One region of the Oceanisphaera sp. genome, then DNA from elsewhere that is predicted to be linked to it. Evidence: predicted binding sites of a transcription regulator. Region 1 holds the regulator's gene; each other region holds the start of a gene.
What was found. Region 1 encodes sigma-54, which starts transcription at its own class of promoters, with help from an activator protein. Its sites were predicted from a motif close to TGGCACNGTTTTNGCTT; they were not measured.
Positions count from the first base shown of each region.

Region 1 (3,176 bases):
GTACAAAGCGATGCCGGCAGTATCGCCATAGATGAACAAGATATTAGTCATCAACCCATGCACTTACGGGCCCGCAGTGGCATTGGTTATTTACCGCAAGAAGCGTCTATCTTTCGCCGTTTAAGTGTATCTAATAACATAATGGCGGTATTAGAAACACGCAAAGATTTAAGCTCAGACGAGCGCACAGAAAAAATGGAACAACTACTCGAAGAGTTTAATATTACCCATATTCGAGATAATACCGGCATGAGCTTGTCCGGTGGTGAGCGCAGACGAGTGGAGATTGCCCGCGCACTCGCCGCTGATCCCCGCTTTATTTTGTTGGATGAACCTTTTGCCGGTGTCGATCCTATATCAGTACTCGATATTAAAAAAATTATATTGCACCTGCGAGACAGAGGCTTAGGCGTGTTAATTACCGACCACAATGTGCGTGAAACGCTTGATGTGTGTGAACGCGCCTATATTGTTAGCCAAGGCCACCGTATAGCCGCTGGCACACCAGCCGAAATACTTAATAATGAACAGGTCAAGAAAGTCTATCTTGGTGAGCAATTTAGCCTCTAACGGCACCGCTGTAGCCATTCGCGGTTGATATGGAAGGACTTTTTTACAATGAAGCCAATTCTTCAATTACGCATGGGCCAGCAGCTGACCATGACGCCTCAGCTGCAACAGGCCATTCGCCTGTTGCAGCTATCGAGCTTGGAGTTGCAACAAGAAATTCAACTTGCACTTGATAATAACCCCCTGCTTGAGCAAGAGGAGCAAGACGAACAGAGCGAGGCAGAATCTCAAACAGCAGCCCCTCAGCAAAATGATCAGCTAGCCACCGACAAAGCGATGGAACAGCACCAGCTATCAGATGATTTGCCAATGGACACCCAGTGGGAGGAAATTTACACCGCTTCGTCTGGTAGTACTAACGCAGGCTTACCTGAAGGCATGGACGATACGGTGTACCAAGGGGAAACAACCGAAACCTTACAAGATTACCTGTTATGGCAGATGCAACTGACCCCCTTTAGCGATACCGACCAAGCTATCGCCTTAGCGATTATTGATGCCATTGACGACGCCGGCTATCTCAGCCTAGATATAGACGCCCTATTAGCCAGCGTATCAGGTGGGGAGCAGCATATTGAAGCAGACGAGGTGGAGGCGGTACTTAAACGTATTCAACATTTTGATCCTTTAGGTGTTGCAGCACGCAGCGTACAAGAGTGCTTATCAATTCAACTCCATGCCCTGCCCCACGACACCCCATGGCTAAGTGATGCCCTAGCAGTGCTTGAGCATCACATGGATTTGCTAGGTAACCGCGATTACCGTACCTTGCAGCGTAAGGCCTGCCTTAAAGAAAATGAGCTAAGAGACGTATTAGCGCTAATTCAACAGCTTGAGCCGAGGCCGGGTAGTCGCATACTGCAGTCAAACTCTGAATATGTAATCCCCGATGTAGTGGTCAGCAAACGCAAAGGCACTTGGGTGGCCGAACTAAATACAGATGCAATGCCAAAGGTGCGACTAAACCAAACCTATGCCGCTATGGCAAGCAGTGCGAAGGGCACAGAAGATAGCCAGTACATTCGCAACCACCTGCAAGATGCTAAGTGGTTTATCAAAAGCCTAGAAAGCCGAAATGAGACCTTACTCAAGGTTGCTAATTGTATTGTTGACCAACAACAGGCATTCTTTGAGTATGGAGCAGAGGCCATGAAACCCATGGTGCTCAATCAAGTGGCCGATGTGGTAGAAATGCACGAATCCACCATCTCGCGAGTGACCACACAAAAATTTTTACACACGCCAAGAGGCGTGTTTGAGCTGAAGTATTTTTTCTCCAGCCATGTAGGAACCGAAAGCGGCGGAGAATGTTCATCCACCGCTATTCGTGCTTTAATCAAAAAATTAGTCGGAGCAGAAAACCCGGTTAAGCCGTTGAGTGATAGCAAAATTGCTCAACTGCTGGCTGAGCAAGGGATAAAGGTGGCGAGACGCACCATCGCTAAATATCGAGAGTCGCTGGCCATCCCCCCTTCCAATCAACGTAAACGCCTGATGTAGGCCGACCTAGAAGGAAGACATTATGCAAATAAATTTGACTGGACACCATGTAGATATCACAGACTCATTACGTGATTATGTTAACAGCAAGTTCTCTCGTCTAGAGCGCCATTTTGATAATATAACCAACGCACACGTCGTTCTTACCCTAGAAAAAGTGCAAAAAGTAGCTGAAGCAAGAATACTGCTTAGCGGCGGTGAAATTTTCGCCAACGCAGAAAGTGAAGATATGTACGCCGCGATAGACAGCTTAATTGATAAGCTCGATCGCCAAGTCATTAAACACAAAGAGAAGCTTAAGCAAAAATAACCATGGAAGTCGCCGATATATTAAGCAGGGATTGCACGCGCAGTGCAATCCCCTGCACAAGCAAAAAACGCGCTCTGGAAATCATCAGTGAACTAGCCGCCCAGCATCTTAACGTTAACAGCCAGCAGTTATTTGACTGCCTGTTAGCCAGAGAAAAAATGGGTACCACCGGCATAGGTAATGGCATTGCCATTCCTCATGGCCGTATTAGTGATGATAACCAAGCCACCGCCGTGTTACTGACCTTTGCTGAACCAGTAGAGTTTGATGCTATTGATAATCAGCCGGTCAGTTTAGTATTTGCACTGCTTGTACCTGAACAAGAGTGTAAGCAACATCTTAAAACACTGTCATTGATTGCCGAAAAGCTCAGTGACAAACAGATTTGCAAACAGCTACGTCAAGCCAGTAGTGATGACGAGCTCCATCAAATCATGATTTCTTCTTAAGGGGGAACTATGCAGCTGGTAATCGTCAGTGGTCGTTCTGGTTCGGGAAAAACCGTCGCGTTACGGGTACTTGAGGATTTAGGCTATTATTGTGTCGATAACCTGCCGGTAGAGCTCTTACCCGATTTGGTTAAAATGCGGCGCAACAAGCCCGGCGAAGTAGCTGTGAGTGTTGACGTACGTAACCTCCCCGACAGTAATGAAAAAATGGAAAGCTGTTTAGACCAAGTTCGTAATATAGAAGGTGTAAGCCTATCAAATATCTTTATTGATGCCGATAATGCCGCACTTATTCGCCGCTTTGGTGATACCCGCAGGCTACACCCTCTGTCTCGGCTCAGCCTCAC
Region 1 covers NZ_JBQDEX010000026.1:17,306-20,481, forward strand. The annotation lists gene lptB (LPS export ABC transporter ATP-binding protein) at 1-570, shown strand, start outside; gene ACTHY5_RS04100 (RNA polymerase factor sigma-54) at 619-2,070, shown strand; gene hpf (ribosome hibernation promoting factor) at 2,093-2,380, shown strand; gene ptsN (PTS IIA-like nitrogen regulatory protein PtsN) at 2,383-2,829, shown strand; gene rapZ (RNase adapter RapZ) at 2,839-3,176, shown strand, end outside.

Region 2 (3,176 bases), on a different contig from region 1:
CACTTCAGTGACATACCAACCGGCTAAGGTACAAATTACGCCGGTGGGGATCATGACATTCATCAATAATAAAAACGGCTTACTTTCAAACACCTTCCCTTTACGGCGCAACCACAAGCCCCATACAGCGGCGGCAATCATTAACATGCCCAAGCCCACCATAATACGAAAGGAGAAAAAGATGAGTGGCACATAAGGGCGGTCTTCTTTGGCCACAGAGGTAAGCCCTTGTACTTCACCGTCTAACGAATGCGTTAAAATCAGCGACGCCACTTTAGGGACTTTGACTTCAAAGTGATTGGTTTCGTTTTCCATATCAGGGGCGGCAAACAATAATAATGGAGCCCCAGCCTCTTGCTCAGGCCAAATGCCTTCCATGGCTGCCACTTTAATGGGTTGGTGTTCTTTGGTGTTTAACCCATGAAAATCTCCCACAACAAGCTGTAAGGGAGCCAAAATAAGCGCCGCCCACAACGCCATAGATAACCCCTTGCGGGCAAAGGCTAAGTCACGGTTTTTACGTAAATACCACGCGCTAACACCGCCAATTAAAAAGATGGCCGTTAACATAGCAGCCAGCAGCATGTGCGCTAAACGATACGGCATCGAAGGGTTAAAGATCACTTCCATCCAGCTGGCGACTTCAAAGTGGCCGTCTACTTCAATATAACCGGCGGGAGTTTGCATCCAAGAGTTGGCGGCAATAATCCAAAATGAAGAAATCCAGGTGCCCAAGGCCACCACACAGGTGGCAAAATAGTGCAGCTTTTCACCCACTCTACGCCAGCCAAATAACATAATGCCTAAAAAACCGGCCTCTAAAAAGAAAGCGGTTAGCACTTCATAAGCCAGTAAGGGGCCTAACACTGGACCCACTATTTCGGAAAACTCAGAAAAGTTGGTACCAAACTCATACGACAACACTATGCCACTGACCACCCCCATGCCGAAGGTAATGGCAAAGGGCTTTATCCAAAACTTAGCTAATTGAAAATACACCGGGTTACGGGTTTTTAGCCACAAGCCTTCCCAAATAGCAATGGCTGTAGCCAGCCCTATGGTAATGGCCGGAAAAATAATATGAAAACTGATAGTAAACGCGAATTGAATTCGCGACAGCATAGCCGAATCTAACTCCATAACGCCCCCTTAAGCCCGCTGAAATGGTTTATTGCCACAGGCTGCATAGCCAGAGGTAATACTATAAAAATGGCTGAAAATTCCTGAATAATACGAGTTATGTACATAGCATACGCCTCAGAGTCAGTGTTTAATTGTTATTGCTAATATAAAGCATAAACTATGCCATAAAATAAAACAGCAGTGTTTGCATTGGCTTAGATCAACTAAAGCAATAATACTTGCCCCATCCGACAACAAGGTTTACAGTTTTTACCGGAATAAGTGTCAACTAGGTTGACGGTTAAGGCGCCCGAAACTAATCCTCTCTATGACGCTTATATTTTGAATTCGACATTTTACTTTTTCATACAAGATCAAAAATTCACTATTATGTTACCTGCACCCTTCCAAGGATAATAATGGCGCTCGATTTAGCTTTTGAACTCATGATGCTGCTTACCGCCGCCTGTGCGCTACTCGTGTCGACCTGGCTATTTTGGCGAGCGCGCAATAAACGCAGTATGAAAGCGCTGGCCGGTTTTGGCATTATGATGGCACTGTGGTGTAGTGGACATGTATCGGTGTTTTACGGCTGGCAGTCAATAGGCAAGCTGCTTATTTTAGCCAACCCACTGATGCCTACTTTTTTTCTCGACTTTGCCATCGGCTTTGTGAACCAAGGCCCTGCACAACGAGTGTGGTTAACGCGCCTAGCCAATAAACGCGCCCTGCTCTATGGGGCGGCGATTAGTGTCATCGCTATTAGTTTACTGGGTCAGGGCGGAAAAATTATTTCGTTTGGGCATTTTAGCCACTACTTTGTATTTAGCGGTATCGGTTGGTTTAACATCACCTACACCATTGTGGTGGGTATATTGGCACACGCCTTACTGTTGTGGGGTGGCCACCTTCACCGAGGCAATAGGCGCCGCTCTATTGCCGCTATGTTTGCCGCCGGAGCTTGGGGATTATTGCTAGCAAGTAGCTTTATTTTTCCCTCACTGGGCCTGCACTGGTACCCTTGGCCCATGTTGCTGCTGCCCAGTTATGTGGTGTTGCTGGTGTATGGCGTAGTGCGCTATCAAATGTTAGATATTAACGCCTGGGCCAACCGGGCGCTGTTATGGGTATTAATGACACTGCTGGTATTGGGCATTATTGCCCTACTTAGCTCAGTGGCGGGTCAGTTTGGTATGCAGGCATTAGCGAGCGTCCCTAACTGGCAGTTATGGCTTTATTCAATGCTATTACTCACACTGGCACTGGCTTTATACCAGCCGGTTAGTCAGCTGGTGAGTCGGGTAATTTATCCCGGCAGTCAACTCGATGAACAGCGCCTAGACGACTGGCTGCAACAGTTAGCCCAAGCGCGAGATTGGGCCGAGCTTAGTGTCATTGCCGAGCAATTATTGCACCAACAAATGGGCCAAGCTATTTGTGTACAGCTACTGCCCGCCCAACACACAGAGCAGCTCGCCCCCGGCCCTTGTATTATTTGTGCTTATCATGATTCTGGCTGGCAATCGCGCTTACAAGGGTTTGATGATGTGACACCCAGCGTGCGCTTGGCCGCTGATGTATTTGCGTCACTACTTACCACGCGTTGTAGCTTGCTTGAGCGGTCATTGCAACTGGCCGAGGCCGAGCGTACACGTTTATCGGAACAGCACTTAGTGGAGTTAGGTGGCTTGTCTGCGGCCATGGCGCATGAACTGCGCAACCCGCTGAATATTATCTCTATGGCAACCGCGGGATTAGCGGCCGATCGTAAAGCCATGATCCAAAGCCAACTCAAGCGCGCCGATCGACTCATTTCCGATATGCTCACTTATTCTGGCACCATTAGCGTACAGCGCCAATCTATTGCTCTGCTCCCCTTATTGACCAGTTTACGGGCACAATTTGATTGGCAGCAGGTGACACTTGAGCTTGAGGTAGATGACAGCCTAACCCTTTATGCCGACACTTATCGATTACAGCAAGTGCTAATTAACCTGTTAGACAACGCCTTGTCCTTTGTACGCAATCAGCCACAGGGTCATATTCTTATTGAG
Region 2 covers NZ_JBQDEX010000105.1:5,284-8,459, reverse strand. The annotation lists gene ACTHY5_RS09675 (cytochrome ubiquinol oxidase subunit I) at 1-1,140, opposite strand, end outside; gene ACTHY5_RS09670 (ATP-binding protein) at 1,542-3,176, shown strand, end outside.
Region 2: ACTHY5_RS09675 (cytochrome ubiquinol oxidase subunit I) is a predicted target of sigma-54. The motif match lies at 1,292-1,308, and genes of this name have one in related genera.

Region 3 (3,176 bases), on a different contig from region 1:
GAACGCAGCCAAGTCGCTGAGCAGCTGCTAGAACAGTCATTAAATGGTATTCGTCAGTTAAGCAATATTTTAAGTAAGCTGCATGAACGACAAAGTATGACTTATGATCAAAAAGGTCATACCAAGGGCATTAATAAAGGCACTGGCTTTAAAGTTTAATTTATAGCGCCAGACGCCAAGCTCAAAAAAACACCACTTTGATACATATATAGAGTGGTGTTTTTTTTATGATCGTCATTTTTAATCTCTTCAACATTCAACATTCAACATTCAACATTATCCTACTCCCCACGACGTAACTTTTCATAACGGTTTAAATCTAACTCTAGTTCGGTTATGTACATATCACCGTCGGGGTAGCTATTCACCACTTGAGCCCCTCGCACTACGCCACGACTACTGTTACTAACAGTGCCATCTTGTAAAATATGGCTATTCATAGTGCTAGAGCTAGACGACATTACGCCCCCTAATTGCTCTGTGAGCTCACGATAAGCATCCAGTTTAGAAGCACGCATCGCGTGTAACAGTTTCTGCTGATAATCCGCAGGGCTTTGCAGGCTAATAGGCGCGTACCCTACCGCCTGCAGTGGCTCACTTTTATTAAACAGCGATGACTGTGTGCTACAGCCACTTAAAAGCACCAGCAATATCAGCCCATACTTACTTCGCATAACGTCTCCTTTCTGCCGGTGTTATGACACGAGTTTGTGGGCCTTTGGCTCTCAGCAAACCGGCCACTAAATACTCAGGAATAAACTGCTGAGCACTGGCTATAAGGCTATTATCCCCCATGGACACCAAACGAGCATTAATTAAGCGTCCCCCAGTGGTTTCACTTACAGTGCCGTGCAACAAATAACGCGCATCAATTCGTGGGCTTAACTGACGATAATCTCGGCTGGTACTAATATCACCTTCGGGGGTGATACGAATAAAGGGCAAGGCTTTAAAGTCAACGACTCGCAGGCCATATTGATTAAGCTGAAACATCATAGTTTCGGACAGTAAGCGACTAAAATCGTCTTGGCTTTGGTAGTCTTGCTGATCAACAAAACCACTAACAGCAATGCCAGACTGCTCATTAAGATTGTGTGCACTAGACACTAAACGATACGCTAATGCCGACATATGCTGTTGTATTTGAGTTTGGCCGCCCACTAAAGAAGGACCCGCCTGAGGAAGATGAGCACTGCGCGTATCAGATCTCATGCGCATAGGAACGCCGTCTTGGCTGTGGCGAGGCGACATATCGGGCCCGACTAATGGCCCAAGCAGTTTATTGTTAATATAATGAGACGCATGATCATGAGGCAAATAATGATGTTCAGCATCAAACTGCTGCGCCGGCAGTGCTTGTTCTTGCTCTGCAGGGGTGGTGCACGCTGCTAACCCCAGCACCGTCACTAGCAAAAAGGCTTTACTCATCATGACTCCCATTGTAATAGATAATATCCATTAGGCTATCGGCTCTGCTGCCATAAACTTTACTGACCATTAGCATGACAAACTTGGCACACGCGCATAACAGCCATGGCTCAGCATAACAGAAAAGCGAATAACACGCCGAACGCCTTGCATATAATACCAGTCTACCCCGAGCGTAGGGTCGAATTTATTCGACCTCTTTAGGCCTTGCTATGGTGGTTAGTTTTACCAGATCAGGATAGCTACTAAATTATCTCTCTTAATTTTAGCGCTTGTCTTGTTACGCTTAACAGCTATCTAATGGCAAGCTTTTTGCATAATCCTTGCCAACATTGATTAACGTCGTTATTTAATTCAATAGCCTTTTTACCATAGGTGACTCCGTGCCAATAAAAGCCCTTTTGCTCTCGTTATTTTTATTATTGCCGCTGGCATTACCGTTAACGGCACATGCCGATTGGTATCAAACCCAAGGGTCGGCACCACTAAGCGCAGGAAAAGAGACTGCGCGCCAACAAGCATTAGAGCAAGCACTTACCGAGGCACTGCTGCAAGCCGGTGCTTCTCTTACTACCGTTCAATCAGTAACCAATGGTGCCTTGTTAGAGCAGCGGCTAGATATTGCCGCCCAAGGTGAGCTGATGGATTATGTCATTTTAAAAGAGTGGAGTTCACAGGGGCGCTTATGGCTTACGCTAAGGGCCGATATCTGGCCAGATAAAGCAATCACTCCCCAATGCAATAGTCATTACCACCCAGGTATTACGCTAACGCGCTTTGCTATTCAGTATCCAGAACAGGCAAGATTTGGGCAAATTTATGATTTGGGCACCGCTGTTACTGCCAGACTTACGCAGCAGCTCTCCCCCATCGTCAATTTAATGACGAGCCTCCCTCATCAAGTGCTCACCGATCAGCGCTTACCCCGCAGCCCAGGGCTACGCCAAGGCGCCGATGTATTAGGAAAGCAGCAGCAGTCTCGGTTACTGCTAAGCGGTGTGATTAACGATATAAGCATGGAGGAAGGTAATTGGATGAAGTGGAGCTTAAGTGATATGCCGCGCCAGTTTGCCTTGAATGTAACCCTAGAAGACAGTTTTACTGGTGAACAGCTATTGCAAAAGCACTACCAAGTAGAAGCTCCTTGGGGCTATAGCAAGCACGCTAAAGTAAGAGTACAAGAGCAAAACTTTTGGCATTCTAGTTATGGGCAATCGGCCGATCAGCTATTACAGCAAGTGGTCAGAGACGTGGTAAGTGCCCAGTCATGCATGAAGGCCATTGGCCATATTTTACAACAGTCTGATGAAGGTATTTTAATGGATTTAGGGCGTCAAGCCGGCATTAAACCGGGTGATCGTTTTACCCTTGTTCACCGCCGACAAATACAACCCGGTTATTACAGTGAAACGTCTTCAGAGGCGCAATTTGTGGTGCAACAAAGCCATACCGACTATAGCCTGCTAGCCCCGGCTGATCATAATGCCAAACAAGTTAGGATCACCCCTGGAGATGTCCTCACCGCGCTGCATTAATAGCAATTTAAGTGCCAAGCTCTACTAACCTACTGCGAGCGTAGCGCGGCAATCCACTCCAAAACAAAGCTATACGTTAAAAAACACGGGTAAAGCGAACGGACTAAGATAAACCAGTAAGGAGTAAGGAGAAAATACCAAACCCGCTCTGTCGTCTTGCGCTTTAGCTGCAAGTCTTGCGGAGCAAGAAGCTTGTTCTTATCCCCCTTACAC
Region 3 covers NZ_JBQDEX010000047.1:192-3,367, reverse strand. The annotation lists gene flgN (flagellar export chaperone FlgN) at 1-159, shown strand, start outside; gene ACTHY5_RS06130 (LPP20 family lipoprotein) at 282-674, opposite strand; gene ACTHY5_RS06125 (FlgO family outer membrane protein) at 664-1,428, opposite strand; gene ACTHY5_RS06120 (flagellar assembly protein T N-terminal domain-containing protein) at 1,812-2,963, shown strand.
Region 3: ACTHY5_RS06125 (FlgO family outer membrane protein) is a predicted target of sigma-54. The motif match lies at 1,553-1,569, and genes of this name have one in related genera.